One region of the Afifella aestuarii genome, then DNA from elsewhere that is predicted to be linked to it. Evidence: predicted binding sites of a transcription regulator. Region 1 holds the regulator's gene; each other region holds the start of a gene.
The links. Region 1 encodes LexA, which represses DNA repair genes until DNA is damaged. Its sites were predicted from a motif close to TGTTCNNNNTGTGTTCNG; they were not measured.
Positions count from the first base shown of each region.

Region 2: a site for LexA is predicted at 5,277-5,294, ahead of EO094_RS00585 (YifB family Mg chelatase-like AAA ATPase). Genes of this name have one in related genera too.
Region 3: a site for LexA is predicted at 2,712-2,729, ahead of recA (recombinase RecA). Genes of this name have one in related genera too.
Region 4: a site for LexA is predicted at 4,162-4,179, ahead of EO094_RS09925 (ImuA family protein). Genes of this name have one in related genera too.

Region 1 is NZ_SAUF01000005.1:482,558-489,835, forward strand. Features, by position in the region: gene gltA (citrate synthase) at 1-870, opposite strand, end outside; gene gltX (glutamate--tRNA ligase) at 1,072-2,496, opposite strand; gene EO094_RS16390 (ComEC/Rec2 family competence protein) at 2,633-4,798, shown strand; gene lexA (transcriptional repressor LexA) at 4,827-5,540, opposite strand; gene EO094_RS16400 (molybdopterin molybdotransferase MoeA) at 5,642-6,847, opposite strand; gene moaC (cyclic pyranopterin monophosphate synthase MoaC) at 6,844-7,278, opposite strand, start outside.
Region 2 is NZ_SAUF01000001.1:139,255-146,532, forward strand. Features, by position in the region: gene fabB (beta-ketoacyl-ACP synthase I) at 1-1,059, opposite strand, end outside; gene fabA (3-hydroxyacyl-[acyl-carrier-protein] dehydratase FabA) at 1,096-1,623, opposite strand; gene irrA (iron response transcriptional regulator IrrA) at 1,820-2,251, shown strand; gene EO094_RS00580 (ABC transporter ATP-binding protein) at 2,421-3,536, shown strand; gene EO094_RS00585 (YifB family Mg chelatase-like AAA ATPase) at 3,693-5,225, opposite strand; gene EO094_RS00590 (YrbL family protein) at 5,560-6,255, shown strand; gene gshB (glutathione synthase) at 6,327-7,274, opposite strand.
Region 3 is NZ_SAUF01000001.1:1,681,179-1,688,456, forward strand. Features, by position in the region: gene cckA (cell cycle histidine kinase CckA) at 1-1,879, shown strand, start outside; gene EO094_RS07870 (carbonic anhydrase) at 2,001-2,654, shown strand; gene recA (recombinase RecA) at 2,781-3,869, shown strand; gene alaS (alanine--tRNA ligase) at 4,389-7,058, shown strand; gene EO094_RS07885 (Crp/Fnr family transcriptional regulator) at 7,133-7,278, opposite strand, start outside.
Region 4 is NZ_SAUF01000002.1:313,270-320,547, reverse strand. Features, by position in the region: gene EO094_RS09935 (autotransporter domain-containing protein) at 1-2,009, shown strand, start outside; gene EO094_RS09930 (putative bifunctional diguanylate cyclase/phosphodiesterase) at 2,089-3,876, opposite strand; gene EO094_RS09925 (ImuA family protein) at 4,193-5,065, shown strand; gene EO094_RS09920 (Y-family DNA polymerase) at 4,986-6,551, shown strand; gene EO094_RS09915 (error-prone DNA polymerase) at 6,548-7,278, shown strand, end outside.

The sequences.
Region 1 (7,278 bases):
ACCCACGAACTCCGGAATCCGCTCCGGCGTGCCGATCTCCTGCAGCATGTTGAGGGCGGCCTCATTGGCGCCGCCATGCGCCGGGCCCCAAAGGCAGGCAATGCCCGCAGCGATGCAGGCGAACGGATTGGCGCCCGAGGAGCCGGCAAGGCGTACCGTCGAGGTGGACGCGTTCTGCTCGTGATCGGCGTGGAGGATGAAGATCCGGTCCATGGCGCGCGACAGGATCGGGTCGACCTCGTATTCCTGGCAGGGAACCGCGAAGCACATCCGGAGGAAGTTCGACGCGTAATCGAGGTCATTCTTCGGATAAACGAACGGCTGGCCGATATGATATTTGTAGGCCATCGCCGCGATGGTCGGCACCTTGGCGATCATTCGCAGCGATGCGACCATGCGCTGATACGGATCGGCGATATCGGTGGAGTCGTGATAGAAGGCCGACATGGCACCGACCATGGCCACCATGATCGCCATCGGATGCGCGTCGCGCCGGAAGCCCTGGAAAGAGCGGGACATCTGCTCGTGCACCATCGTGTGGTGCGTGACGCGGTAGTCGAAGTCTGCTTTCTGCTCCTTCGTCGGCAATTCACCGTAGAGAAGCAGGTAGCAGGTTTCGAGAAAATCGCCGTGCTCGGCAAGCTGCTCGATCGGGTAGCCGCGGTAAAGAAGGGTACCTTCGTCACCGTCGATGTAGGTGATTTCAGATTCGCAGGCGGCCGTTGAGGTAAAACCAGGATCGTAGGTGAACCGCCCTGTTTCTCGATACAACGATGAGATGTCGACGACCGATGGCCCGATTACTCCCTCGCGAACCGGGAAGTCCCAGTTCTCGTTACCGATGCTCAAGGTCGCCTTGGAGTCGCTCATACACTTCACCCCTTTGTGGATCGACACAAGACTCCAGCATGCGCAACTTGGGCTGCGCCTCCCCCCGGAAGAGTCCGCGTCGTGGATGTTTAGCTGTCCGAGTGCTATCGGCTTTTGCGCTGCACCGCAAGATGAGAGCAGGCGCTGAGCTTACGTGAAGGGCAGGGCGTTGCCTGAGGTGGCAGCGCCCCACCATGAAGCTTACGCAGCGCTCGCCTGATCGCCGATGCGGGCGAGCGTCTCGTCGCGTCCAAGGGCGAGCATCACGTCGAAGATCCCTGGCGAGGACGTCGAACCTGTCAGTGCAGCGCGCAGCGGCTGTGCGAGCTTGCCGAGCTTGACGCCCTCAGATTCTGCGAGATTACGCACCGCTTCTTCGAGGGGGTCGGTTTCCCATGCGCAATGGCTGAGGGCATCGCGCAGAAGACCGAGGCGACGGCGAGCATCGTCGTCGAGAAGGCCTGCTGCCTTGGTGTCGAGCGTCAATGGCCGCGCCGCAAACAGGAAGGCCGCGTTGTTGGCCAGTTCGACCAGCGTCTTCGCACGCTCTTTGAGACCCGGCATGAGTTGCATGAGCTGCGAACGCTGCGCCGCACTCAACTCTGCGGGAAATGCCGGCGGCGTCTCCATCTCGGGGAGGATCTTGAGCATGTCGGCAACGAGCCGCTCGTCGTCCGCCTGGCGGATATAATGGCCGTTCAGATTTTGCAGTTTGACGAAGTCGAAGCGCGCCGCGCCCTTGCCGATCGCGTCGAGATCGAACCATTCCGTCGCCTGCTCGGAGGAGAAGATCTCCTCGTCGCCATGGCCCCAGCCGAGGCGTGCGAGATAGTTGCGGAGCGCCTCGGGCAGGTAGCCCATCGCCCGATACGCTTCGACGCCGAGCGCCCCATGACGTTTGGAGAGTTTGGCGCCGTCCGGACCGTGAATGAGCGGGATATGCGCCCATTGCGGCACCTGCCATCCGAGCGCTTCGTAGATGATGCCCTGTCTGGCGGCATTGGTGAGATGGTCGTCGCCGCGAATGACGTGCGTGACACCCATATCGTGATCGTCGACGACGACGGCCAGCATGTAGGTGGGCGTTCCGTCCGAGCGCAGGATGATGAAATCGTCGAGGTCGCGGTTCGGGAACGTGACGCGGCCCTGAACGTGATCTTCGATGACCGTTTCTCCGTCCTGCGGAGCCTTGATGCGGATGACCGGCTTGATGCCTTCCGGCGCTTCGGACGGATCGCGGTCGCGCCAGCGCCCGTCATAACGGGGCGGGCGACCCTCGGCGCGTGCCGTCTCGCGCATCTCCGCCAGCTCTTCCTGGGAGGCATAGCAGCGATAGGCGTGGCCGCTCTCAACGAGCTGCCAGGCCACCTCGGCATGGCGGTCCATGCGGGCGAATTGTGAGATCGGTTCACCGTCCCAATCGAGGCCGAGCCAAGAGAGCCCGTCCAGGATGGCCGCAATGGCAGCATCGGTCGAGCGCTGGCGATCGGTGTCCTCGATCCTGAGCAGCATTTTACCGCCGCGGCCCCGCGCATAGAGCCAGTTGAAGAGCGCCGTGCGTGCGCCGCCAATGTGCAAAAAGCCGGTTGGCGAGGGAGCAAAGCGGGTAATCGGATGAGATGACATGGTGGTTTTGGCTGGCAAAAGGGCGGGGCGATTGGTGGATGCCCGGCCCGCGTGTAAGATGGCCTCGGTCTAGCCACAGCGCCGGGTGCTTGCAAGCATGGAACCGAGCGGCGGACAGTCAAGCGCGGCGGATGGGGTGCGGCCTTCGCAGGACGATCGCCGTATCGAACGCTTCGTGCCGCCTGGCCGGCTCAGGCGCTTCCGCTACGGCGTGGCGTCTCACACCGCGCATCTCAGAGCGCAAGCTGCTCGCGATTTCGAGGAGCGGCGCGGCTTTCTCTTTCTGGCAGTCGGCTTTTCTTGTGGCGCGGCCACCTATTTCATTTTGCCGCGCGAGCCTTTGCTTTCCGCGCTTCTGCCCGCAACCTTGACTACGGCGGGTGCCGCATGCCTCGCGTGGTGGCGCGGTGGTGGCGCCTATCCGTTGGTGTTCCTCGCCTGTTTTCTGGCCGGGATGTCCGCAGGCAAGCTTCGCGTTGAAAGCCTTCGCGCGCCGGTGCTCCAACATCCGCTGAGCACTGAAGTGACCGGCCGGGTGGTGGCTGTCGAAACCCGCGCTGAACGAACGCCGCGGGTCGTCCTCGACCATGTGCGCATTGAGCGTCTTTCGGCCGAAGAGACGCCGCACAGGGTCCGGCTCACCTTGCGCACCGATCTGCCGCCGATTGGCGCAAGGGTGAAGGGGGCGGCGCGGCTGGCACCGCTGCCGGGCCCGGCGATCCCTGGGGGCTACGATCCTGCTCGGGCGGCGTTTTTCGATGGGATCGGCGCGTCGGGTTTTGTCTTCGGCATTCTGACGGTCGTCGAACCACCGAGCGGCGTCCATGTGTTCCTGGCGATTGCGGCCATCCGCCGAGCGATCGCAGAGCGGATCACCGACGCGGTGGCAGGCCCGCCCGCCGCAATCGCGGCAGCACTTCTCGTCGGCGATCGTGGCCAGATCGCGGATGCGGACGTCGACGCTCTGCGGATCGCGGGGCTTGCGCATATTCTAGCAATTTCGGGCCTGCATATGATGCTGATCGCCGGCACGGCCTTCTGGCTCGTGCGTGCGGTGCTGGCGTTGTCGGAACATGTGGCGCTCGTTCTCCCGATCCGAAAAATTGCAGCGGCCGTCGCGCTCGCAGTCGGCGCCTTCTATTTGTCGATCTCCGGCGGAAACGTGGCGACGATCCGCGCCTTCGTGATGCTTGCGGTCATGCTTACGGCCGTTTTTCTGGATCGTCCCGCTCTCTCGCTACGCAACCTCGCGATTGCAGCTTTCGTGGTCGTCGCGCTCCAGCCCGAGAGTGTGCTCGAACCGGGGTTCCAGATGTCCTTTCTGGCCGTCGCCGCCTTGGTGGCAGCCTGGGAAGCCTGGCGCGACCGTCCGCGCCAGGATCTTGCTGAACCTGCCCGCGGGCTCTGGCGGCTTCTCCGCAGGCCTGCCGTGGCGATCGGTGCCGTCGGCTTGACCACGCTCGTCGCCGGTCTCGCCACATCGCCGTTCGCGGCTTTCCATTTCGGACGGCTCGCGTCCTACTCGCTCCTCGGCAATCTCATTGCGATGCCGCTCGTCTCGCTCATCGTGATGCCGGCGGGGCTCATCAGCCTGATTGCGATGCCGTTCGGTCTGGAAACCGTGCCGTTGACCGTCATGGCCTGGGGCATCGATCTCGTCCTCGCTTCGGCGCATTTCGTAGCGTCATTGTCGGGCGCCACCGTTATCGTCCCGCCGTTTCCCGCGATCGCGCTCATTCTGATGTGCGGCGGGCTTCTGTGGCTCAGCCTCTGGCGCTCGCAGCTGCGCCTCTACGGCGTCGCACCACTCTTGCTGGGGGCGCTGCTTGCATGGCTTCTCGGCGCCAGGCCCGACCTTCTGGTGGATGAGGCGGGGAGGGCGGTTGCTGCCCGTGACGTCGCCGGACACCTCCAAATCGTCGGTGCACGGCAAGGCTCCTTCCTTGACGATGTCTGGCGGGAGGGCGAGCCGGAGGCGGAAGCCGCGGGAACTTCAGGCTTTCGTTGCGACGCCGAAGCCTGCGTTCTGAAGATGCCCGAAGGACTGACCCTCTCGCGCGTCACCGATCCGGTGGCCTTTTCGGAAGATTGTCGTCGCGTCGAGATTATCGTCACGCAGCTGCGCGCGCCAAGAGATTGCGCGGCACGCATCGTCATCGACCGCACCGCGCTCGCCACCCATGGAGCGCACGCTCTCTTTATGGAAATCAACCCCCCGGACGGTGTGGCTCCGCACCTTGACCTTCGCACATCGCGCCCATCCATCCGGCGACCGTGGCAGGGGTCGCCGGCCCTCAGATGACGTCGAGGCCAGAAAGGCTGAGAAGCGCTCAGTAGCGGCGCAAAAGCCCTACGAGGCGACCCTGGATGCGGACCCTGTCCGGACCGAAGATGCGGGTCTCGTAGGCGGGGTTGGCAGCCTCAAGCGCGATCGATGCGCCTTTGCGGCGCAGCCGCTTCAAGGTCGCCTCTTCGTCGTCGATCAGCGCCACCACCACATCTCCGCTGTCGGCACTGTCCTGACGACGGATGACTACGGTGTCCCCGTCGAGAATGCCGGCCTCGATCATGGAATCGCCGCGCACCTCGAGCGCGAAATGCTCGCCCTTCGAAAGGAGGTCCGGCGGCACGACGATGGAATGGCTCTGATTCTGAATGGCGGAGATCGGAACGCCGGCCGCAATCCGCCCCATGACCGGGACGCTCGCGCCTCGCTCACTCTCTTCGATGGCTTCTTCTTCAGCGGGTTGGGGCGCCTTGCCGAGCCGGCCTTCGATCACGCTCGGCGTGAAGCCACGCTGCTGCGGTCGCCCGAAACTCGGATTGACCGCATCGGGGAGGCGCAGAACTTCAAGCGCGCGTGCCCGATTCGGCAGCCGCTTGATGAAGCCACGCTCTTCCAGGGCGGTGATGAGGCGATGAATTCCGGATTTCGACTTCAGATCGAGCGCGTCCTTCATCTCGTCGAACGAGGGCGGGACGCCCGATTCCTTCAGTCTTTCGTTGATGAAGAGCAGAAGCTCGAGCTGCTTCTTTGTCAGCATTGCCGTCCCCTCGCGATGCGAGTCGCGTCTCGTGTACAAATCACGAACGCACACTACCTGTTCATGGCGTGTTCCACAAGTCTTGGGGGCCCTGCGGGAGGTTACGAGAGGGCTTGCGCGAGATCGATGACGGCAACCACATCGCCCGCCCGGGCCGCCGGAGCAAAGGGAGGGCGAATGATGAGGGCGTCCGAACGGGCAAGCGTCGCAAGAAGAGACGAATCCTGCTCGTCAGCGACCGTGACGGCTGTCCGCCCCTGCCACTCAACGAAGCGCGCCCGTAGATATTGCTGGCGGTTGCCGACCTCAGGCAACGCTGCTGCGAGCGGCAACAGGCGCGTTGGCTCGCCGCCTTCGGCGCCCTGCATCGCCCCGATAAGAGGCTTCAGAAAGACGAGTGCGCAAATGAGGGCGGAGACGGGGTTTCCGGGCAGGCCGAGCACCCGGGTGCGCCCGAGCGTACCAAACATGACCGGTTTGCCCGGCCGCATGGCGACGCGCCAGAAATCGACCTTGAGACCTTGTTCGGAGAGCGCCGGTTGGACGAGATCGTGGTCACCGACCGAGGCGCCGCCGATCACCACAAGGATATCGGCGTCCGCCGCGCCTGCTGCAGCATCGGCAATCGCCTGTTTGTCGTCGACGGCGACACCAAGATCCCGTGCGAGACCGCCACAGGCGGAAACCATCGAGGCAATCGCCACGCCGTTCGAAGAGACGATCTGATCTGGGCCCGGCTCTTCTCCGGGTTCGACGAGTTCATCGCCGGTCGAAAGGATGGCCACGATTGGCCTCTGGCGTACCGGAACGATTGCATGGTTCATCGCTGCGGCAAGCGCCGTTTCGCGGGTTCCGATCCGGCGTCCGGCATGAAGAAGCGTCTCGCCCTCCCGGAAGTCGAAGGCCGCGGCGCGTATGTGCCGGCCTGCCGCCACCGGCTCCAGAACCTCGATGCGGTCGCCGTCGGCGCCGGCGTTTTCCTGAATGAGGATGGCATCGGCCCCGTCGGGGACAGGCGCTCCGGTGAAGATGCGAACCGTCTCCCCCATGCCGAGAGTTCCGGCAAAATGGGAGCCCGCGCGTGCTTCGCCGATCTGGCGCAGCCATGCGCCTGAGGGCGTATCCTCAGCGCGTACGGCATAGCCATCCATCGCAGACGCACGGAACGGCGGTTGGTTACGTCTCGCTGCAAGATCGCGCGCAAGCACCCGGCCGCGTGCTTCCGTCAGGGGGACACTCTCTTCCCCGAGACGCGTGACGCCTTTGAGCATGCGGGCAACGGCATCCGCGACGGAAATCAGGCTCATCGGTCGGAACGCCAATCGCCGGAAGCGCCGCCGCTCTTCTCCTCCAGGCGAATGTCGCCAATCGTCATGGCTCGATCGACGGCCTTCGCCATGTCGTAGATGGTGAGACAGGCGACGGAAACCGCTGTGAGCGCTTCCATTTCAACCCCCGTCCTGGCATCCACGCGTGCCATCGCACGCACCAGAAGCCCGGGAAGCTCCTCCTCGGGCAGAATATCGACGGCGATCTTCGACAAAGCCAGAGGGTGACAGAGCGGGATGAGATCGGAAGTGCGCTTGGCCGCCATCACGCCGGCAATACGCGCCGTCGCGATGACGTCGCCCTTCTTCATGTCGCCCTCGCGAATGAGGCGCAATGTCTCCGGCGCCATGCGAACGCTTCCGCTCGCGACGGCGATGCGCGTCGTCACCGCCTTGTCTCCGACATCGAC
Region 2 (7,278 bases), on a different contig from region 1:
GTTTTGCATCATGAGAAGCGTGTAGATCGATTCCTGAACACCCGTGGCGCCTTGCGAATGGCCGGTGAGCGACTTCGTCGCCGCAATCGGCGGGCATGCATCGCCTGAGCCGAACACCTCGCGGATCGCCTCGATCTCCTTGAGGTCACCGACCGGCGTCGAGGTCGCGTGTGGATTGATGTAGTCGATTTTCTCGCCGACGTTCTGCAGCGCCATGCGCATGCAGCGGATCGCCCCCTCGCCGCTCGGCGCGACCATATCGACACCATCGGAGGTGGCGCCGTAGCCGACAATCTCGGCATAGATCTTGGCGCCCCGCGCCTTGGCGTGCTCCAGCTCCTCGAGCACGAGGACGCCCGCCCCGGCGCTGATGACGAACCCGTCGCGGTTCTTGTCGTAAGCCCGCGAGGCAATGGCTGGACGATCGTTGTACTTCGTGGACAGCGCGCCCATGCCGTCAAACAGTACCGACAGGGTCCAATCGAGCTCCTCGCAGCCGCCGGCAAACATCACATCCTGCTTGCCGTACTGAATCTGCTCGCAGGCATTGCCGATGCAATGGTTGGACGTGGCACAGGCCGAGGAGATCGAATAATTGACGCCCTTGATCTTGAACCAGGTCGCAAGCGTCGCCGAAGCGGTCGACGACATGGCTTTCGGCACGGCGAAGGGGCCGACCTTTCGCGAGGAACCAGCCTCACGGGTCTTGTCGGCCGCCTCGATGATGGCACGGGTCGACGGCCCACCGGAGCCCATGATGATGCCGGTGCGCTCGTTGGAGATGTCGTCCTTCTCGAGGCCCGAATCTGCGATCGCCTGTTCCATCGCGACGTGGTTCCAGGCCGTGCCGCCGCCGTGGAAACGCATGGCGCGTCGGTCCACGACCGTGCTGGCATCGAGCGTCGGCGCGCCGTGCACCTGACTGCGCAGGCCATGCTCGGCATAAGACGGCGCGAACACGATCCCCGAGCGCGCTTCCCGCAGGCTGGTGAGAACCTCCTGCGTATTGTTGCCGATCGAGGATACGATCCCCATACCGGTGACGACGACCCGTCGCATCACCTTCTCCCTTTGATAGTCCGGTCCTGGCGCGCCTTACGCGGTGGCGACAGCCTGATTCGCTGTAAACAGCCCGACCTTCAGATCTTTTGCGCGGTAAATGACTTCTCCGTCGGCCTTCAGCCAGCCATCGGCGATGCCGAGCGTGAGTTTAGAGCGCAGGATGCGCTTCAGCTCTATTCCGTACTCCAGTCGTTTGACGGTCGGAAGAACCATACCGGAGAATTTCACTTCTCCGACGGAGAGCGCGCGGCCCTTGCCCGGGGCACCGAGCCAGCCGAGGAAGAAGCCGAGAAGCTGCCACAGGGCATCGAGACCCAGGCAGCCTGGCATCACCGGATCGCCATGGAAATGGCAGGGAAAGAACCAGAGGTCGGGACGGACCTCCATCTCGGCACGGATCCGCCCCTTGCCATATTCGCCACCTTCGTCAGCAATCTCCGAAATACGGTCGAACATCAGCATCGGCGGCAGCGGCAATTGCGCATTGCCCTCCCCGAAAAGCTCTCCCCGCCCGCAGGCAAGAAGGTCCTCATACTCGAAATGGCTGCGCCGCTCATTCATTGCATTGGTCTTTCTGTGAGGCGGGTCATTTGGGTTCCTTAACGACAACCCGCTACCTAACATACCGCGCCGCGTAGCGAAACCGAGCCGCGCGGCAACAGCGACACAGCGTCAGAGTTGTCAGAACGATACAAATTCGCATATAGGGCTAAAGGCAGCGTCCTATAAACTCTTTGACTGCCGAGAGCGAGCTGAGATGACGGCTATACACAACCACAATTCGCCTGAGCAGCTGACCCGTTGGCTGCGTCGTGCCGGTTTGCGGCCGACGAGACAGCGTGTGGCCCTGGCCGGCTTGCTGTTCAAGAAGGGTGATCGGCATATTTCCGCAGAGCTTCTGCACGAGGAAGCGCAACTGATGCGGGTACCGGTCTCGCTTGCGACGATCTACAACACCCTGCATCAGTTCACCGAAGCCGGGCTGCTGCGAGAAGTCGCAGTCGATGGGGCGCGGACCTATTTCGACACGAACGTCTCCGACCACCACCATTTCTTCGTCGAGGGGGACAATTCCCTCATCGATATCGATGGTCCGGTGAGCCTGACGCAGGTTCCCGAGCCCCCAGAAGGCATGGAAATCACCGCCGTCGAAGTCGTGGTGCGGGTGCGCCGCCGGACAGACGCCTGAGACGAAAGCCAGGTGGCAGTTCCTCAATCGTAGCGGCCTAAGAGAGCTTTGCGCCGGACGGAGTTGCAGCCTCTCTCCCCATCGGGCGTTTCCCCGACAATTGCTTGAAGCGAAGGGCCGGCGGCGCCTTCGCTGAACGGCGATCGGTCGTCAAATGGGAGGAGCTTCGATGGCCAATGTCAGGCTGAGCGACGTCGATAAGGCCTTCGGCAAGGTCAAAGTGCTCGAAGGCATCAACCTCGACATCAAGGATGGGGAATTCGTCGTTTTCGTCGGCCCATCCGGTTGCGGCAAATCCACACTTTTGCGCGTGATCGCCGGGCTTGAAGACATCACGCGCGGCACGCTCGAGATCGGCGGGGAGACCGTCAACGACCGCACTCCGAAGGAGCGCGGCGTCGCCATGGTCTTCCAATCCTACGCGCTCTATCCGCATATGAGCGTGTACGACAACATGGCCTTCGGGCTCCGCCTCGACAAAGGGGCCGGGCGCGATGCGGTGGACAAGCGGGTTCGCGAGGCGGCGCGCATTCTCCAAATCGAGCCCTATCTCGACCGGCTGCCGAAGGAGCTTTCCGGGGGCCAGCGCCAGCGCGTGGCGATCGGGCGCGCGATCACCCGGGACCCGGCGGTCTTTCTCTTCGACGAGCCCTTGTCGAACCTCGATGCGGCGCTGCGCGTGCAGACGCGCATCGAGATCGCCCGTTTGCACGAGAAGATGCCCGACACGACTATGATCTACGTGACCCACGACCAGGTAGAGGCGATGACGCTCGCCGACCGCATCGTCGTGTTGAACAAAGGCCGGGTCGAGCAGGTCGGCACGCCGTTGGAGCTCTACCACCGGCCAGACAATTTGTTCGTGGCGAAGTTCATCGGCTCGCCCGCGATGAACATTCTAGCTGCCACCTTCAGCACCACGCAGGATGGGCTGCAGGTCGCGCCTGAAGGCGGCAGAGACTTCACTCTCCCACGCCCCGAGGGGATCGCCATTTCACAAGGCCCCGGCCATCTCGGTGTCCGCCCGGAAAGCCTCCGCCTCGCGGAAGCCGGCGACGACCCGCTGATCGAAGGCGAGGTGACGCTGGTGGAGCTTCTGGGCGAGGTCACGCTCGTCTACGTCGATATCGGCCGCCAAGACGATCCCGTGGTGGCGAAGCTTGCAGGCGAAGTGGCGGTCGAGCGCGGCAAAAGCGTGCGTCTTGCTGCCCATGCCGAAGATTTGCAGCTCTTCGACGCAAACGGCCGGGCCCTTCGATACGAAGGACTGCAGAAAGCCGCTTGACCGGCCGTTTTGCGGACGAACCACACGGGCGATCCCGCTCGGGCGAGGACGCATGGCGCCGCTCTCTTCTGCGGATGATCGCAGGAAGAGGCTCGAGCGCCCCTTTGCGACATCACTCGGCCTTCGGTTGCCGCGGCTTTTCCGCGGATGCGCGCCTCATGCGGCCGCGGCAAGCAGAGACGCGCTCTGGCGGTAGCTCAAGGCCTCCGCCACATGGATGCGGCGCACCTTTTCCTCCTGGTCGAGATCGGCAAGTGTGCGCGCGACCTTGAGGACGCGGTGGTAGCCGCGCGCCGATAAGCCCATCGCTTCCGCGGCATCGCGAATGAGACGGGCACCGGCCTCGTCTGGAGCTGCGACATCTTCCACCACGCGACTGCCGGCACGCGCATTGATGCGCAGGCCCGGCAGGCCGCGGGACATATAGCGCTCCGCCTGCATCGCACGAGCCGTCGCCACACGCTCGCGCACGGCCGCACTCGGCTCCGCCTCGGCGGGTCCGATCAGATCGATGGCAGAGAGTGCAGGCACCTCGATCCTGAGATCGATGCGGTCGATCAAAGGCCCGGAGAGCCGGGCCTGATAGTCGGCGGCGCAACGGGCGCCGCGCCGGCAGGTGTGCCCGGGCTCGCCCGCCATGCCGCAGCGACACGGGTTCATCGCCGCAATCAACTGAAATTCGGCCGGGTAGGTGACCCGGTGATTGGCGCGCGCGATGACGGCTTCGCCGGTCTCCAGTGGCTGGCGCAGCGAATCGAGGACGGCCGGGGTGAATTCCGGCAATTCATCGAGGAAGAGCACGCCGTGATGGGCAAGTGAGACCTCGCCCGGACGCGCATTGATGCCGCCGCCGACCATCGCCGCCATGGAGGCCGAATGGTGCGGTGCCCGATAGGGTCGCTGGCTCGACAGCCGCCCGCCGGCGAGCGTCCCAGCGATCGACGAGATCATCGACACGTCGAGGAGTTCGCGCGGCGCAAGCGGCGGCAGGATCGAAGGCAGCCGGCTCGCCAGCATCGATTTGCCGGCCCCCGGAGGGCCGATCATCAGCATGTTGTGGCCACCGGCTGCGGCAATCTCCAACGCCCGTTTGGCGCTCTCCTGACCGCGGATCTCTGAGAGATCGGGAAGGGCCTCGCTCGCGGCGCGAAGTGCGGGCTTGGGCTGGGACAGGACCTGACTGCCGGCGATGTGATTGGCGAGCGCAATCAGGCTCTTCGGCGCCAGAATGGCGAGTTCTTCGCCGGCCCACGCAGCCTCCCCTCCGCAGGCGGCGGGGCAGATGAGCCCCTTCTTCAGCGCATTGGCGCTGATGGCGGCCGGCAGCACACCCGCCACCGCTTCGATGCGACCGTCGAGGCCGAGTTCCCCAAGAACCACGTGATCGCTGACGGCATCGGCTGGAATGGCGCCCATTGCCGCCATCAGGGCGAGCGCAATCGGCAGATCATAATGGCTGCCTTCTTTCGGAAGGTCTGCCGGGGCGAGATTGACGGTGATGCGCTTGGCCGGAAGCGCGAGACCCGACGCATGAATCGCCGCCTGCACACGTTCCCGGCTTTCCGCCACCGCCTTGTCGGGCAGGCCGACAATGTTGAAGAGCGTGCGCCCCGGCGCGATCAGCACCTGGACATCGACGGGGATCGCCTCGACCCCGCGAAAAGCCACTGTCGTAACACGAGAAACCATCGCCACCACCCCCGTTCTGATTGCAGAATGACTCAGCTTTCGGAAGATGACAAGAACGAAAAAGGAACACGATCCGAGAGGCGCACCTGTTGCGCAAGAGAAACAATATGAAACGCATCAGTCACTTTTTTGCGTTTCCAACCCGCCCGCCCTTGTCACGCCCATCTCTGGGGACTTTATGAAAAACACATGACATTCGCGGCGGATCGACGCTGCGCATGCGAACAGGCGGCCGGGGCACATGGTCTGCGATTCGATTGAAAAGAGGCGCGCTTCGGCGCGCCTAAGGGCGTTTTTTGCGCCGGTTTGGGCATTTGTCGCCGGACCGGAAACGATGCATGCGCAAGCGGACCGGCGGTCCGTGGCGGGCACCGTCGATCTCAGCCGGGCAATCCCGTTTGCGCGCGGCGGGCGGCGGCTCTGCTTTGTCGATCCCTCCAGAAAAGACCGCGGGATCAAGGTGCGGCGACCGGATTACACGCTCGCCGACCAGCGCCGGTCAAAGGCCGCGTGGAAGCGTCTGCGACCGCTCGTGCGCTTCGACGACAACCGTCAGGACGAGCACATTCTGCGCCGCCTCGGTCAGGTCCGCGGCGAGGCAGCCTTCGCGCATGTGGCGCGGCAGTTCGGCTTCCTGCGTACAAGCCTCGGGATGGGGCTCTCGGTGGAGCTCATTCGCGACGGAGATGGCGAGATCTCACGCACGCTCGAAAGCTATCTGACGATCCACGGCTATTCCTCGGAATGTCAGGCGGCCGTTGAGACGTTTTGCGACCATCTCGTCACGTATCGCGTGCCGACGCGAAAAATCATGTTGTGCAATGTTCTCGTCCAGGAAGACGTCGACGGCCAAATCCGCCGGCTCGTCCTCATCGACGATTTCGGCACGACCAATTATTACCCCTTCTTTCTGCGCACCGACGCCTCGCAAGAACGCAAGGTGTTGCGCAAGGTCGACGATTTCGTCGCCCGCATTCACGGCTTCGTCGCCGGCGAGGTGATGCCGTCGGCCGTCTCGCTTCTCGACTGACTGAGCTCGCCCGGGCCAATCTTCGCCCGGGCAGATCTTGGCGCGGCAAGGCCTTCGCTGGCAGTTGCCCGTCAGCCCTTGCAGCGCTGTTCGATCGCGTCCCACACCATCGCAGCCGCATCGATATCCGAAAAACGCTGCAGCTCGCGGATGCCTGTGGGCGAGGTGACGTTGATCTCCGTCATCACGTCGCCGATCACGTCGATGCCGACGAGGATGAAGCCGCGCGCCTTGAGTTCCGGGCCGATGCGGGCACAGATTTCCCGGTCGCGATCGGTGAGTTCGGCGGCAACGGCCTTACCGCCGACATGCATGTTGGAGCGCGCATCACCCACCGCCGGGATCCGGTTGATCGCACCGGCGGGCTCGCCGTCGACAATGATGATGCGTTTGTCGCCCTTGCGAATCTCAGGCAGATAGCGCTGCACGACGAAGGGCTCGCGGAAGGTCGTTTCGAAAAGTTCGATCAGCGAGGACAGGTTTTCGTCCCCCTCGCTGATACGGAAAACCGCGGCACCACCATTGCCGTAGAGCGGCTTCAGGATGATGTCGCGGTGCTTTTCGCGGAAGGCGCGGATCGCTGCGATGTCGCGGGAGATCAGCGTCTCCGGCATCAGATCGGAAAATTCGGTGACGAAGAGTTTTTCCGGCGCGTTGCGCACATGGGCCGGATCGTTGACGACGAGGGTCTTCGGATGAACCCGCTCCAAGAGATGCGTCGCCGAGATATAGGCCATGTCGAATGGCGGATCCTGGCGCATCAGGACGACATCGAAATCTTCGAGCCCGAGCTGCTGTTCCGCCTCATCGAGCGCGTAATGACGGCCGACCTCGTCGGCAACGCTCACCGCCCGCATGCGGGCAAAGACGCGGCCGCCCTCCATCGAGAGGTGCCGCGGCTCGTAATAGAAGAGGCTGTGGCCGCGCTTTTGCGCCTCCAGCATCAGCGCGAAGGTCGTATCGCCGCGAATATCGATCTGAGCGATCGGATCCATCTGCACTGCGACTGAAAGGGCCATTGGT
Region 3 (7,278 bases), on a different contig from region 1:
GGAACTGCAGAACGCGATCGATTATCTCGATCACGCTCCTGCAGGTTTCTTCTCCATGCAGCCGGACGGCCGCATCCGATATGTCAATGCCACCTTGGCGGAGTGGCTCGGCATCGATCTTGCGGATTTCGAGCCGGGGGCGGCAGAGATCGGCGATTTCGTCACGGCCGAGAGCCTGTCGGTTCTGGAGGCTTCGGGTCAGCGCGGCGAAACCGCGACGGAGCGGCTCGAAATCGATCTCGTGCGGGCGAACGGGACACGCAAACCCGTGCGTCTGCTGCACCGCGTGCCGGTTTCGGCCGATGGCACAGTGGGCGCCTCTCGCACGCTTGTTTTGGAAGTTGGGCTTGCCGACGGGGATGCCGGGCTTGCGGCAGAACGGCGGTTCACGCGCTTCTTCAACAACACGCCGATGGCGATCGCCTCCGTCGACCATAGCGGGGCGATCAATCTTTCGAATGCGCGGTTCCTGAAACTCTTCCGCAAGAGCGGACCCGCCCGCATCGAGCTGACGAGCGTGGTGAAGGCCGCCGACCGCCCTGCGCTCAAGGCCGCCCTGCATGCGGCGATCAACGGGCAGAGCGATATTTCTCCGGTCGACGCGCAGTTTGAGAGCGACGAGGAAAGAAGCGCGCGCTTCTTCGTCAGCCCGATCGTCGAAGGCGAGCCCGGCGAGGACGCGGCGATCGTTTATGCGCTTGAGACGACCGAGCAGAGGGCGCTCGAGGCGCAGTTCGCGCAGAGCCAGAAGATGCAGGCGGTCGGACAGCTCGCCGGTGGCATCGCGCATGACTTCAACAATGTGCTGACCGCCATCATCGGCTTTTCCGACCTCTTACTATCGAACCACCGGCCATCCGATCCGGCGTTCGAAGACATTATGAATATCAAGCAGAACGCCAATCGTGCCGCGGGTCTGGTGCGGCAGCTCTTGGCGTTCTCCCGCCGGCAGACGCTGCAGCCGCGCGTCATTCGCCTCGAAGAAGTGTTGTCGGATCTCACCGTGCTGCTGGATCGCCTCCTCGGGGAGACCGTCGAGCTCAAGACGGATCACAAGAGCGGGCTGTGGCCCGTCAAGGCGGACCTCAACCAGCTGGAACAGGTGGTGGTCAATCTCGCCGTCAATGCGCGCGACGCCATGCCGAACGGCGGCATGCTTACGATCCGCGCCAGCAATCTGGAGGAGGCCGAGAGCCATCGCTTCCGCCAGGACGGATTCCGGCCCGCCGATTATGTGCTGATCGAGATCACCGACACCGGCACCGGCATGACGCCGGAGGTGATGGAAAAGATCTTCGAACCGTTCTTTTCGACGAAGGAGATCGGCAAGGGAACCGGCCTCGGCCTTTCCACGGTCTACGGCATCATCAAGCAGACGGACGGCTTCATCTTCGTCGACAGCGAGCTTGGAAAAGGCACGACCTTCTCGCTGCTTCTCCCGCGCTATGTGGCGGAGCGGGAAGCGGAGGAGGAGGTGGCCTCGCCCAAGTCCGAGCCGACCGATCTCACCGGCAGCGCCACGATCCTTCTCGTCGAAGACGAAGAGGCGGTGCGCGCCTTCGCCTCTCGCGCGCTCGCCGCGCGCGGCTACGAGGTGCACGAGGCCGCGTCGGGACCGGAAGCGCTTCGCATCATGAAGGACATGGACGGTGCCATCGATCTCGTCGTGTCCGACGTCGTCATGCCGGAGATGGACGGGCCGACGCTTCTGAAAGAGTTGCGCAAGACCAATCCCAACTTGAAGATCATCTTCGTCTCCGGATATGCCGAGGACGCTTTCGCACGGCATCTGCCCGAGAACGAGGACTTCCACTTCCTGCCGAAGCCGTTCTCGCTCAAGGATCTGGCGATCACGGTGAAGCGTGTCCTGCAGCCTTAGCGGTCGGAAAGGTGCCGGGCGGAGGTCGTTCGATTGGATGGGGGGCGGATAGGCTGAGCTGACGTTCTCCCTTGCCTGTTCATATGTTTTCGGCGAATCCGCCGGCCGAGAGGTGTGTCACATGCGTTTTCCCGAGCGTCTCCTTCAGGGCTATCAATCGTTCCGCGATGGCCGGCTGCCCATCGAGCAGCATCAATATGCCGAGCTCGCAGAGGTCGGGCAGAGCCCGGAGATCATGGTCATCGGCTGCTGCGATTCGCGGGTTTCGCCGGAAGTCATCTTCGATGCCCGGCCCGGCGAACTTTTTGTGGTCCGCAATGTGGCCAATCTCGTGCCGCCTTACTCTCCGTCGGCTTCGCAGCACGGTGTTTCCTCGGCGATCGAATTCGCCGTCGAGGCTTTGAAGGTGAAGCACATCGTCGTTCTCGGACATGCCAGATGCGGCGGCATCCGGGCTTTCGCCGACGATGAGGTGGGACCGCTTTCCCCCGGCGACTTCATCGGCAAGTGGATGTCTTTGATCGCACCTGCCGCCGAAGAGCTCGGCCCGCGCGATGCGGCGCCGCTCGACGACTACCTGCAGCGGCTCGAGCAGGTATCGGCGGTGAAGACACTCGACAATTTGATGACGTTTCCGTTCGTGAAAAGGCGCGTGGAAGAGGGCTCGCTCCAACTCCATGCGGCCTATTTCGCGGTGGCGACCGGCCTTTTGATGGTGCGGCGTCCAGACAGCGACGTCTTCGAGCCCGTAGGTGCCGCAGCGCCGGGAAAGTAGGCTTTCCGGCGCGCCTCTTTTGGCCCGCCGAGAGGGGATCGGGCGGTGTTGACGCTATAGAACAAATAGAGTACGAAATTCTCTGAGGAGCGGGTGGTCATCCGCTGAACTTTAGAGGATAGTCCGATGGCGAATCCGTTGCGCGTAGTCGAAGGAGGCAAAGAATCCATGGATCGAACCAAGGCTCTGGACGCTGCTCTCAGCCAGATCGAGCGCTCCTTCGGCAAGGGGTCGATCATGCGGCTCGGCCAGGAGGGGCAGGTCGTCGAGGTTGCGACGATCCCGACCGGTTCGCTCGGACTTGATATCGCGCTCGGTGTCGGCGGTCTGCCGCGCGGGCGTGTGGTCGAGATCTACGGGCCGGAATCCTCGGGTAAGACGACGCTGGCGCTGCACACCGTGGCGCAGGCGCAGAAGAAGGGCGGTATCTGCGGCTTTATCGATGCCGAGCACGCGCTCGACCCGATTTATGCGCGCAAACTCGGCGTCAAACTCGATGATCTCCTGATTTCGCAGCCGGATGCCGGCGAGCAGGCACTCGAAATTGCCGATACGCTGGTGCGGTCGGGCGCCATTGACGTGCTTGTCGTCGATTCGGTCGCGGCCCTTACGCCGCGCGCCGAGCTTGAAGGCGAGATGGGCGATTCGTTGCCCGGCATGCAGGCGCGGCTGATGAGCCAGGCGCTCAGAAAGCTGACGGCCTCGATTTCGCGCTCGCATACGATGGTCATCTTCATCAATCAGATCCGCATGAAGATCGGCGTCATGTTCGGCAGCCCGGAAACGACGACGGGTGGCAATGCCTTGAAGTTCTATTCCTCCGTCCGCCTCGATATTCGCCGGATCGGTGCCATCAAGGACCGCGACGAGGTCGTTGGCAACCAGACCCGGGTCAAGGTGGTGAAGAACAAGCTCGCGCCGCCATTCCGGGAGGTTGAGTTCGACATCATGTATGGCGAAGGCATTTCCCATACGGGTGAGCTTCTCGATCTCGGCGTGAAGGCCGGTATCGTCGAAAAGTCCGGTTCCTGGTTCTCCTACGACAGCCAGCGTCTCGGTCAGGGACGGGAAAACGCGAAGAACTTCCTGCGTGAAAACGAGGATGTCGCCAACGCCATTGAGAAGGCGATCCGTGAGAACGCCGGTCTCATTGCAGACGAGCTTCTGGATGGTCCGCGCCAGGAGGATGAGGGCGGCAAGGCGGCCAAGGCCTGAGTTTTGCCTGCCGTTCGCCCTCTTGGTTTCGCCGGCATCTGCGAGCTGGCGGGGTGAGTGAGCGGAATCTCTGCATCAAGATGTCTTCATAGGGAAAGCCCGCTTCTGGCGGGCTTTCTGGTTTTTGGGCTATTGCATCTTCGGTCTTTTTCTTTTCGCCTGTGGGGCTTTTCTGGTGAGGTCGGCAGGGCCGGGCCGTTCGGAGTGTCACCGGAGATCGGGCGCGGCCGATGGACGCCGATGTTTGCGGCTGGTCGGCTTCTCACCGGACGAGAGCGGGCATTTGCGGCGTCTTGTCGGACTGACGCGTGAGTTGCACAGCTTGCGGTGTTGCGGTGTCGTTTGGCGCCGGGTCGAGCCATGTGGACAGTTCTCCGGCCCGTCGCTAAAACCACCGCCTGCGGGCTTTCGGTGATCCGATGACAGTGGTGATCCGACGACAGCCCGGAAATTCCATTACTTCGGTGCCGGCCGTAGATGTTCGGTGGCCATGAGGTCCAACCACAGGTGTTTCGCCAGATGATCGGCGTCAACGAGATCCGCTCTGCGTTCCTCGACTATTTTTCCAAGCACGACCACGAGATCGTCGCTTCCGGCCCGCTCGTGCCCCGCAACGACCCGACCTTGATGTTCACCAATGCGGGCATGGTCCCGTTCAAGGACTTTTTCACGGGGCGGGCGAAGGCTCCGTATCAGCGCGCAGTCACCTCGCAGAAATGCGTGCGGGCGGGCGGCAAGCACAACGATCTCGACAATGTCGGGTATACGGCGCGTCATCACACCTTTTTCGAGATGCTCGGGAATTTCTCCTTCGGGGATTATTTCAAGGAGCGCGCGATCGAGCTTGCCTGGAACCTCGTCACCAAGGAATTCGGGCTCGACCCGAAGCGGCTTCTCGTCACCGTCTATGCCGACGACGAAGAGGCGTTTTCGCTGTGGCGCAAGATTGCGGGTCTGCCTGAAGAAAAGGTCATCCGTATCGCGACCTCGGACAATTTCTGGCAGATGGGCGAGACGGGACCCTGCGGCCCCTGTTCGGAGATTTTCTACGATCACGGTGCCGAGATCCCCGGAGGGCCTCCGGGCTCGCCCGACGAGGATGGCGACCGCTTCATCGAAATCTGGAACCTCGTCTTCATGCAGTTCGAACAGGTGGCGGGCGGAGAGCGCCACGACCTGCCGCGACCGTCGATCGATACGGGCATGGGGCTCGAGCGGATCGCGGCCGTTCTGCAGGGCGTGCACGACAATTACGATATCGACCTTTTCCGGCATCTGATCGAGGCCGTGGAAGGTGCGACGCGCGCCAAGGCGACGTTGGAGAACCGTGCGAGCCACCGCGTGATCGCCGATCATCTGCGGGCGACGAGCTTTTTGATCGCCGACGGTGTGCTGCCGTCGAACGATGGGCGGGGCTACGTGCTGCGTCGCATCATGCGGCGGGCGATGCGGCACGCGCATCTTCTCGGCGCCGAGGAGCCGGTGATCTATTCGCTGGTCCCGACTCTCATGCGCGAGATGGGGGGCGCCTATCCGGAGCTGATGCGCGCCGAGGCTCTCATCACCGAGACGATCCGTCTGGAAGAGAGCCGTTTTCAGCGTACGCTGTCGCGCGGGCTGAGCCTTCTCGATGAGGCGGCGGGCTCGCTTCACAAAGGCGACATGCTCGACGGCGAGACCGCCTTCAAGCTCTATGACACGTATGGATTTCCGCTCGATCTGACGCAGGATGCGCTCAAGAATCGCGGCATCAGCGTCGATCTCGCCGGCTTCAACGATGCGATGGAGCGCCAGCGCGCCGAGGCCCGCGCAAGCTGGGCCGGATCTGGCGAGGCTGCGACGGAAGAAGTCTGGATGGCGCTCAAGGAAGAGCATGGCGCCACGGAATTCCTCGGCTACGGCACGGAAACGGCGGAGGCCGTCACCCTTGGTTTCGTCAAGGAGGGTGAGCGCGTGTCCGAGCTCGATGCCGGCGATGCGGGCGCGGTGGTGGTCAACCAGACGCCGTTTTATGGCGAATCGGGCGGCCAGGTCGGCGACACCGGCGTCATCCGCAGCGAGGCGGGCGGCGTCTTCCGCGTGGAGGATACGCAGAAGAAGGCGGACGGGCTTTTCGTGCATTTCGGGCGGATGGAGGAGGGCAGGCTCTCCGTCGGCGACAATGTCCGCATGATCATCGAAGGCAGGCGCCGCACGACGATCCGCGCCAACCACTCGGCGACCCATCTTCTGCACAAGGCGCTGCGTGACACGCTCGGTCCGCATGTGGCTCAGAAGGGGTCTCTCGTGGCTCCTGACCGGCTGCGGTTCGATTTTTCGCATCCGAAGCCAATGAGCGAGGAGGAGCTGCGGCTCGTCGAGGACCGCGCCAACGCCGTCATCTTGCAGGATGCGCCGGTGACGACGCGGCTGATGGATCGCGAAGCGGCGATTTCCGCGGGGGCCATGGCGCTCTTCGGCGAGAAATACGGCGATGAGGTGCGGGTCGTCTCCATGGGCACCGAAATCGGCGAGAATGGCGGCGAGACGAAACCCTATTCGGTGGAGCTCTGCGGCGGCACGCATGTCGGCGCGACGGGCGAAATCGGCCTCGTAAAGGTGTTGAACGAGGGGGCGGTTGCCGCGGGCGTGCGCCGCGTCGAGGCTCTGACGGGCGAGGCGGCACGCCGCTATCTCGCCGAGCAGGACAGGCGCGTGAAGGATCTCGCCGGTCGTCTCAAGGTGCGCCCGGAAGAGCTTGTCGAGCGTGTCGACGGTCTCATGGAAGAGCGCAGGCGGCTCGAACGCGAGCTCGCGGAAGCGAAGAAGCAGCTGGCCATGGGCGGCGGCAAGGCGGGCGCGGAGCCCGTCAGAGAAATCGGCTCAATCAAGCTGATGGCGCGCCTCGTCGAAGGCGTCGCGCTCAAGGATCTGCGCGGCATCGTCGATGAGGGCAAGCAGGCCGTCGGATCCGGCGTCGTCGCCATCGTGGGTGTCAACGACGGCAAAGCGGGTCTCGCCGTCGGCGTCACCAGCGATCTGACGGACAAGTTCAACGCCATCGACCTGGTGCGGCTTGGATCTCAGGCCCTGGGCGGCAAAGGCGGTGGCGGGCGCCCGGATATGGCGCAGGCCGGTGGTCCGGATGCCGGCCAGGCCGAAGCCGCACTCGCGGCGATCACCGCGCGGGTCGAAGAACTCGCGGCATAGGCCTGTTTTGTTAAAAGGGCGGGCGCGGCGCCGTTGAAGATCGCCGCCCCGTCTTTCAGGCTGTTGCTTTCGGGCTATTTGTGACGGCGGTTTTCGGCGATTTGCCGAAGACCTTCCTGGTCGACGATCGCCACCTTCTGGCGCCCGCTCTTGACGAAACCGGCCTCTTCCCAGGCGCTGAGGAGCCGGCTGACCGTGTGAAGCGTGGTCCCGGTCATCT
Region 4 (7,278 bases), on a different contig from region 1:
GCACCGCGACGGTCATCGGCGAGGGCTCGGCACTCACCTCGCGCGGCGAGCTCGTCGTCGCCGACGCCGGCACTGGCACGCTTCAAGCCGCCGGCGGGAGCGCCGTCACGGCCGCACGTGTCGTTATCGCCCGACAGAACGGCTCTGTGGGCACGCTCACCATCGGCTCTGAAAACACCCCCGTCTCCGCCGGCCGCATCGAGGCTGAGACGATCGCCTTCGAGGACGGGACGGGCACGCTCCTCCTCAACCATTCCGACCCTGATTACAGGCTCGACCCGGTTCTTTCCGGCAATGGCGCCGTCAAAGTTCTTTCCGGCACGACGATCCTGACCGGCCGCTCCTCCGATTTCACCGGCACGACGGACATCCGCAATGCGCGCCTGCTCGTCGGCGAGGAGGCCGGCAGCGGAGCTTCCCTCGCCGGCACGCTTCAAGTCGGCGACAACGGTCTTCTCGGGGGCACCGGCCGCGTCGGCACGACACGCGTCGGTGCAGGCGGCACGCTCTCGCCAGGAGCCGACGGGATCGGCACCTTGTCGGTCGATGGCGATCTCACCCTCGCCTCCGGTTCGACCTATGCCGCAGAGCTCGCCACCGACGGGCCGAGCGACCGTGTCGATGTCGCCGGCCAGGCCGTCATCGCGGGCGGCAGCCTCGCTTTGTCCGGCGCGCGCGGCCCCGGACATTACACGCTCCTGACGGCACGCGAGGGCGTCACCGGCCGCTTCGACACGCTCCTTGCGACGAGCCGGCTCTTCCTCGATCTCGCGCTCGATTACGAGAGCGGCGCCCTGTCGCTTGCCGTCACGCGCAACGACGTCGCCTTTCAGGATGCCGCCACCCGTGCCGATCAGCGTGCCGTCGCCGCGGCGGCCGAAAGCCTCGGTGCCGGTAACGCCCTTTACGACGCCCTCCTGCTTTCGCCCGATACCGCGACTGCCGAAGCCGCCTACAGCGACCTGTCCGGACAGGTGCATGGCGCCGCGCGCCGCGCCGTCGTGGAACAGGGCCGCTTCCTGCGCGACGCGGTCGGAGCGCGCCTGCGGACGGCTTTGCGCGATGAGACAACCTCGCGCTTTTCTCCGCTCGCCTATACGGGCGAGGATCTCCTCGAAGCCCCGGCGAGCGCGGCGCTCTCCTATGCCGCCGGTCAGAACACCGGCCGCGAACCCCGCGGCGCACACCGCAACGTTTGGGCGAAGGCCTATGGCAGCTGGGGGACTTTCTCGGCTGAAACCGGCAGGTCAGGCTACTCGGTCAAGGAAGGCGGGCTCATCGCCGGGCTCGACAATATGGTCGGCTCGGCCTGGCGTCTCGGCAGCGCCGTCGTCCTCGGGCGCGCCTCCCTTAACGGACGCGATGGCGCGAACGCCGTCGTCGACAGCTATGGCGCGGCCCTTTACGGCGGCCGCAACATCGGCGCTTTCGGCCTGACGGGCGGAGCCGCCTATACGTTCAACCATATCGAGACGACGCGCGACGTCGTCATCGGCGAATTCGCCGAACGCGAGCGCGCCGATGACTGGAACCGGACAGGCCAGATCTTCGGCGAGGTGAGCTACGAGACCTCGCTCGCCGCTCTTGCCATCGAGCCCTTTGCCGGCCTCGCCTTCCAGCATGTCGATGGCGACGAGATTTCGGAGACGGGAGACGTGGCAGGGCTTGCCGGAGATCTGGAAAGCCAGAACCTCCTCTTCTCCACGCTCGGCCTGCGCGCCTCGAGCCTCTTCACGCTTCCCGGCGGCCGGCTTGCCGTTGTCGCCGGACATGCCGGCTGGCGCCATGCGGAGGGCGACCTCGCACCCGCCGCGAACCTGCGCTTCGTGGCCGGCGGTCCGGGCTTTGCGACGCAAGCCACGCCGGTTGCCGCCGACACGGCGCTTCTCGGCGCCTCGCTCTCCGTCGCGATCGCTGAAATGGCGATGCTGTCCTTCTCCTACGACGGCGAGTTCGCCGCCGAAGGCCACCGCCACGATTTCAACGGCAGTTTTTCGATGCGGTTTTAGAGAGGGGCGTTTCCGCCGAACGTTCTTGCCGAACGTCCTGAGGGAACCGGCCAGGGCGCCAGAGGCATCGGCGCAGCCCTCAGGCGGCATATCCCTCCAGCCGCTCCGCCGCATGGCTTTTGAGCCAATCGGCGAAAGCCTCCGGAGGCAGGGGCCGGGAAAACAGATAGCCCTGGCCTTCATGGCAGCCCGCCTCGATCAGAAAATCGGCGACATCCTGCGTCTCCACGCCTTCCGCCACCACCCGGTAGCCAAGCGCACCGGCCATATGAATGAGGCTCTGCACCAGAATGGACCCCCGGCTTCCCGGCTCCAGCTTGCGGATGAATGTCTGGTCGATCTTAATAATGTCGGCCGGGAAATCATGCAGATAGGAGAAGGTCGAATAGCCGGTGCCGAAATCGTCGATGGCGCAGACGACGCCGAGCTCGCGGATGTCGGTCAGGTTCTTCACCACGCGGCGGCGGTTGGAGATGAAGGTGCTCTCGGTGAACTCGATCTCCAGGCACGACGGCGAGACGCCGTTCTCGGCAAGCACGCTGGCGAGACGGAGACCGAACTCCTCCTCCTCCAGATTGGCGGCTGAGACGTTGATGGAAACGCGCAGATCGTAGCCTTCGTCGCGCCAGGCGCGCAGCTGGGCAATGGCCCGGAGCTTCACCCACGACGTGAGCGGACGCATGAGATCCGTCTGTTCGGCGAGCGGAATGAATTCGGCCGGGGACACGGACCCGTATTCGGGGTGATCCCAGCGCAACAGAGCTTCGGCGCCATAACACCGGCCGGTCTTCAAATCGATGCGCGGCTGGTAGACGAGGGACAGCTCTCCGTCACCGCCCCTCTCCAGAAGCTCGCGCAAGGCGGCGATCAGGGCATAGCGGCGTTTGTGCTCTTCGTCGGTCGCCGCCGAATAAATACCGACGACCCGGTCGCTTTCACGGGCGTCTTGCGCGGCGTGATGCGCGGCGCGCAGAACGTCACCGGCCTTGACCTCGCCGAGGATGAAAGGGGCGATGCCGCAGGCCATGTGGCTCAGGCTCGCCGCTCCCCTGCCACGACTGAAATCGGCGAGCATGTTGAGCCGCTTGACGAGTTCGACCTCGACCCTTTCTTCGTCCGCATCGCCGATCACGGCGAGAAGCTGGGCTCCGCCCACATGATAGACCGTATGGCCCTCGACCTTCAGATTGCGCACGCCCTCGACTGACAGGCGCATCAAATCGTCGAGATAGGTCGGCCCCAGAACCCGCAGCGCCTGGACGATCTGGTTCGGCGGCGCAAGATCGAGAAGGATCGCCAGCCGCCGCTCGCCAGCAAAATCGCGCGCCAAATCCTCCAGATTTTCCGTGAATTGCTGGCGGTTGGGCAGGCCGCTTACCGGATCGATGCGGCCGATGGCATGCTGCAGCTCGATCTGGGTCATGACCATGGCGGCAAGGTCGCGCAGCGCCTTCTCGTCGTCCTTCCCAATCTCACGGGGAACCGTGTCGAGGACGCACATGGAGCCGAGCGTAAAGCCCTCTTTGGTGACGAGCGGCGCGCCGGCGTAAAAGCGCACCCCGTTTTCGACGAGCACGCCCTTGTTGAAGCGCGGATCCTCGGCGAGATCGGAGACGACGAGCACGTCGCCCGAGCGCGTCACCTCAGCGCAAGGGGCATGCTCGCGCGGAATTTGGGGGCCACAGCCGACCCCCGACTTGAACCATTGCCGATCGACGTCTGTGAGAGAAACCGCCGAAATCGGCGTCTCGAAAAATTGCGCAGCAAGACGGGTGATGCGGTCGAAGTTTTCGCTCGGCGCCGTATCCAAAAGATTGAGCTCGCGGAGCGCGCGCAGACGCGCTTCTTCTTTTTCGTCGGCAGCCATATGTACGCTTCATTTCCGCCTTGTGATTGATCAGAGACTTAATATTTCAATAAGTTGAAAATCGTTTAGCAGTCGGCCCGCGCCTTTTCTGTATCTTCGCCTCCAAGAACGTCCGACGCTTGGAATAGTTCATAGCCAGCTTCACATTCTTGTCATCTGAGCTTTTGCGAAGCTTTCCAGAGCGCCTGGCACGATGAGCATTCTTCCATCTCGTCTCCTTCCCCCTCCCCCTCACCTCATCATCGCAGACGCGTCTTGACTCTCTTCGCCATCTCGGGAATCCATAAGAACAAAATAGGAACATGATCCCATCGCTATGGTCGGAGCACAACACGACAAAGAGCCCGGCGCGGGCTGGCGCGCAGCCGTTCTCAAAGAGCTGCGCCGCGAAGTCGGCGCGCTGGAGGCCGGGGCCCGCCCGGATGCGCCGGCGCTCGCCTTCGAGGCGGAGGCCATTGATGCGCATCTGCCGGAGGGGGGATTGCGGCTTGGCGCCCTGCACGAGATCTGGGGCGGGTCCGCCACCCCGATCGACCGCCAGGCTACTGAGGGAACACAAAAAACCGGAGCCGCCGGAATCGAAAAGATCGGCGGGAACGGCGGCGCGGAAGACATCGCCGCCGCCACCTTGTTTCTCGCCGGCCTCCTCGCCCGTCTCTCCGGCCCCGTTCTGTGGTGCCTCAAGGCCCGCGATCTTTTTACCCCGAGTCTTGCAGCCGCCGGTCTCGATCCGGACCGGGTGATCTATGCCGAAACCTGGCACGAGCGCGACGTGCTCGCCGCCATGGAAGAGGGGCTGCACCATCCGGGGCTCGCCGCCGTCGTCGGCGAGGTGGCGCGGCTCGGTCTCACCGCGTCCAGGCGCCTGCAGCTTGCCGCCGAAAGCGAGGGCGTGACGGCCTTCACACTTCTGCGGCCGCATCGCCAGACGGGGGCGGAGCCGACGGCCGCTGCAACACGCTGGCGGATCCGCTCCGCCCCCTCGCTGCCGCTGATGTCATCGTCTTCTGCCGCCCATCCTGTCGCCGGCATCGGGCGCGGGCGCTGGCGTGTCGATCTCATGCGCTGCCGGGGCGCCGATCCGGCGAGCTTCATCACGGAGGCCTGCGATGGCACGGGTCGTCTCGGTGTATCTGCCCTTCTTCGCGACGGAGCGGATGCGCCTCACCTCGACCGATCTGCCGCCTGAGGCGCCGCTCGCCTTGACGACGCGCATCGGCGCCCAGCGCCTTGTCGCCGCCGTCGATGCGACCGCCCTGGCGCATGGGTTGAAACCCGGCATGGCGGCGACGCAGGCGCAGCTGCTCCTGCCGGGTCTGACCTTGCGCGACTACGCACCCAGGGCCGACGCTCATGGCCTTGCGAAACTCGCCGCCTGGTGTCTTGCCCGCTACAGCCCCGTCGTGATGCCGTCCCCGCCGGACGGGCTCCTTCTCGATGTCACTGGCTGCACGCATCTTTTTGCGGCCAGGACAGGAGGGCAGAGCCGCAATCTGGACGAAGGCGAGGACAATCTCCTCGCCGATCTCGCCGCCCGTCTTGCCCGCCGGGGTCTGACGGCAAGGCTGGCGCTTGCCGGAAGCATCGGCGCCGCACATGCGCTCGCCCGCTTTGCCGCGCCCGACTGCACCCGCATCGCCGAAACGCAGAACCTCAAAGGCGCACTCGCTCCCTTGCCGGTGGAAGCCCTGCGCCTTTCGCCGGAGACGACGCAGGCTTTGCGCCGGCTCGGCTTCGAGCGGATCGGCGACCTCATCGGAGTCAAGCGTGCACCGATCACCCGCCGCTTCGGCCATGACGTGTTCCTGCGCCTCGATCAGGCGCTCGGCCTGTCGCGCGAGCCGCTCGTCCCCCTCATCCCGTCCGAGCTCGTCTCAGCAAAACTCTCCTTCGTGGAGCCGGTCATCACGGCGGAGGGGCTCGCCCAGGCGGTGGAGCGTCTCTGCGTGGATCTCACCGCCGTCCTGGAGGCACGCCAGCACGGAGCCCGGCGGCTCGACCTTCACGTCACCCGGCTCGATCGCAGCACCGGTATCGTCTCGGTGCGCATGGCAAAGCCCAGCCGCGCGCCAGAGCATATGGCGCGGCTCGTCTGCGAAAAACTTGCCGGCCTCGATTGCGGGCTCGGCGTGGAGAAAGTCCTTCTCGCCGCCCCTCTCACGCGCCCGCTCCTGCCCGAGCAGATCGCCTCGGAGCTTTACGGCCGGCCGCAGGAGCCCGATCTCTCCACCCTCGTCGACCGGCTCGCCAACCGGCTCGGCGCGGGCCGCATCTACCGCACGGCGCCCGTCGAAAGCGACTGGCCGGAGCGCTCGGTGCGCCGGGTCGCGGCCCTTGCCCCGAAACCCAGGACGGAGACGCCGCGGCCGGAAAATTGGCTGCGCGACTGGCCGCGACCGGCGCGGCTTCTGGCCGATCCGATGCCCGTCGAAGTCATCGCGCTTCTGCCCGATTATCCGCCGGCCCTCTTCATCTGGCAGGGGCGCCGCCACCGCATCTGCCGCGCCGACGGGCCGGAGCGGATTTTCGGCGAATGGTGGCGCGCGCCCGGCGAAATCGCACTCGCGCGCGATTATTTCCAGGTCGAGGACGAGGCCGGCCAGCGCTTCTGGCTGTTCCGCGAGGAAGCGGGCAACCGCCCACAGCGCTGGTATCTGCACGGTTTCTTCGCATGAGCGCCGCCCCTTACGCCGAATTGCAGGCAACCTCGAACTTCTCCTTCCTGCGCGGCGCCTCGCATCCGGAGGAATTGTTCGCCAAGGCGGCGCGTCTCGGCCTGCCGGCACTCGCGCTCACCGATCGCGGCTCGCTCGCCGGCCTGGTGCGCGCCCACCAGGCCGCGAAGACGACGGGCGTGCGCCTCATCGTCGGCTGTCGGCTCGATCTCGCCTGCGGCATGCCTCTCCTTCTCTATCCGCGCGACCGGGCGGCCTATGCGCGGCTCTGCCAGCTCCTCAGCCTCGGCAAGAAACGCGCCGGCAAGGGCGGCTGCGTGGTCACGGCGGAGGAAGTGGCGGCCTTCGGCGAAGGCCAGATGGCGACGCTCATTCCGGATATGGCGGATGCGGAACTCGCCGCCCGTCTTGCCTGGCTCAAAGAGACTTTCGGCGCCGATGCCTCGCTCGCCCTCACCTTGCGCCGCCGGCCGAACGATGCGGCGCGTCTTGCCGCGCTCGTCGCCATGGCGGAGCGGGCCAGAGTGGCACCGGTCGCCACCAACGACGTCCTCTATCACGCGCCGGAGCGGCGCATCCTGCAGGATGTCGTCACCTCGATCCGCGAAGGCGTCACCATCGACGAACTCGGCTTTCGCCGCGAGCCCTTCGCGGAACGCCATCTGAAGCCGCCGGAAGAGATGGCGCGGCTTTTCTCCGCCTACCCGCAGGCACTCGCAAGAAGCCT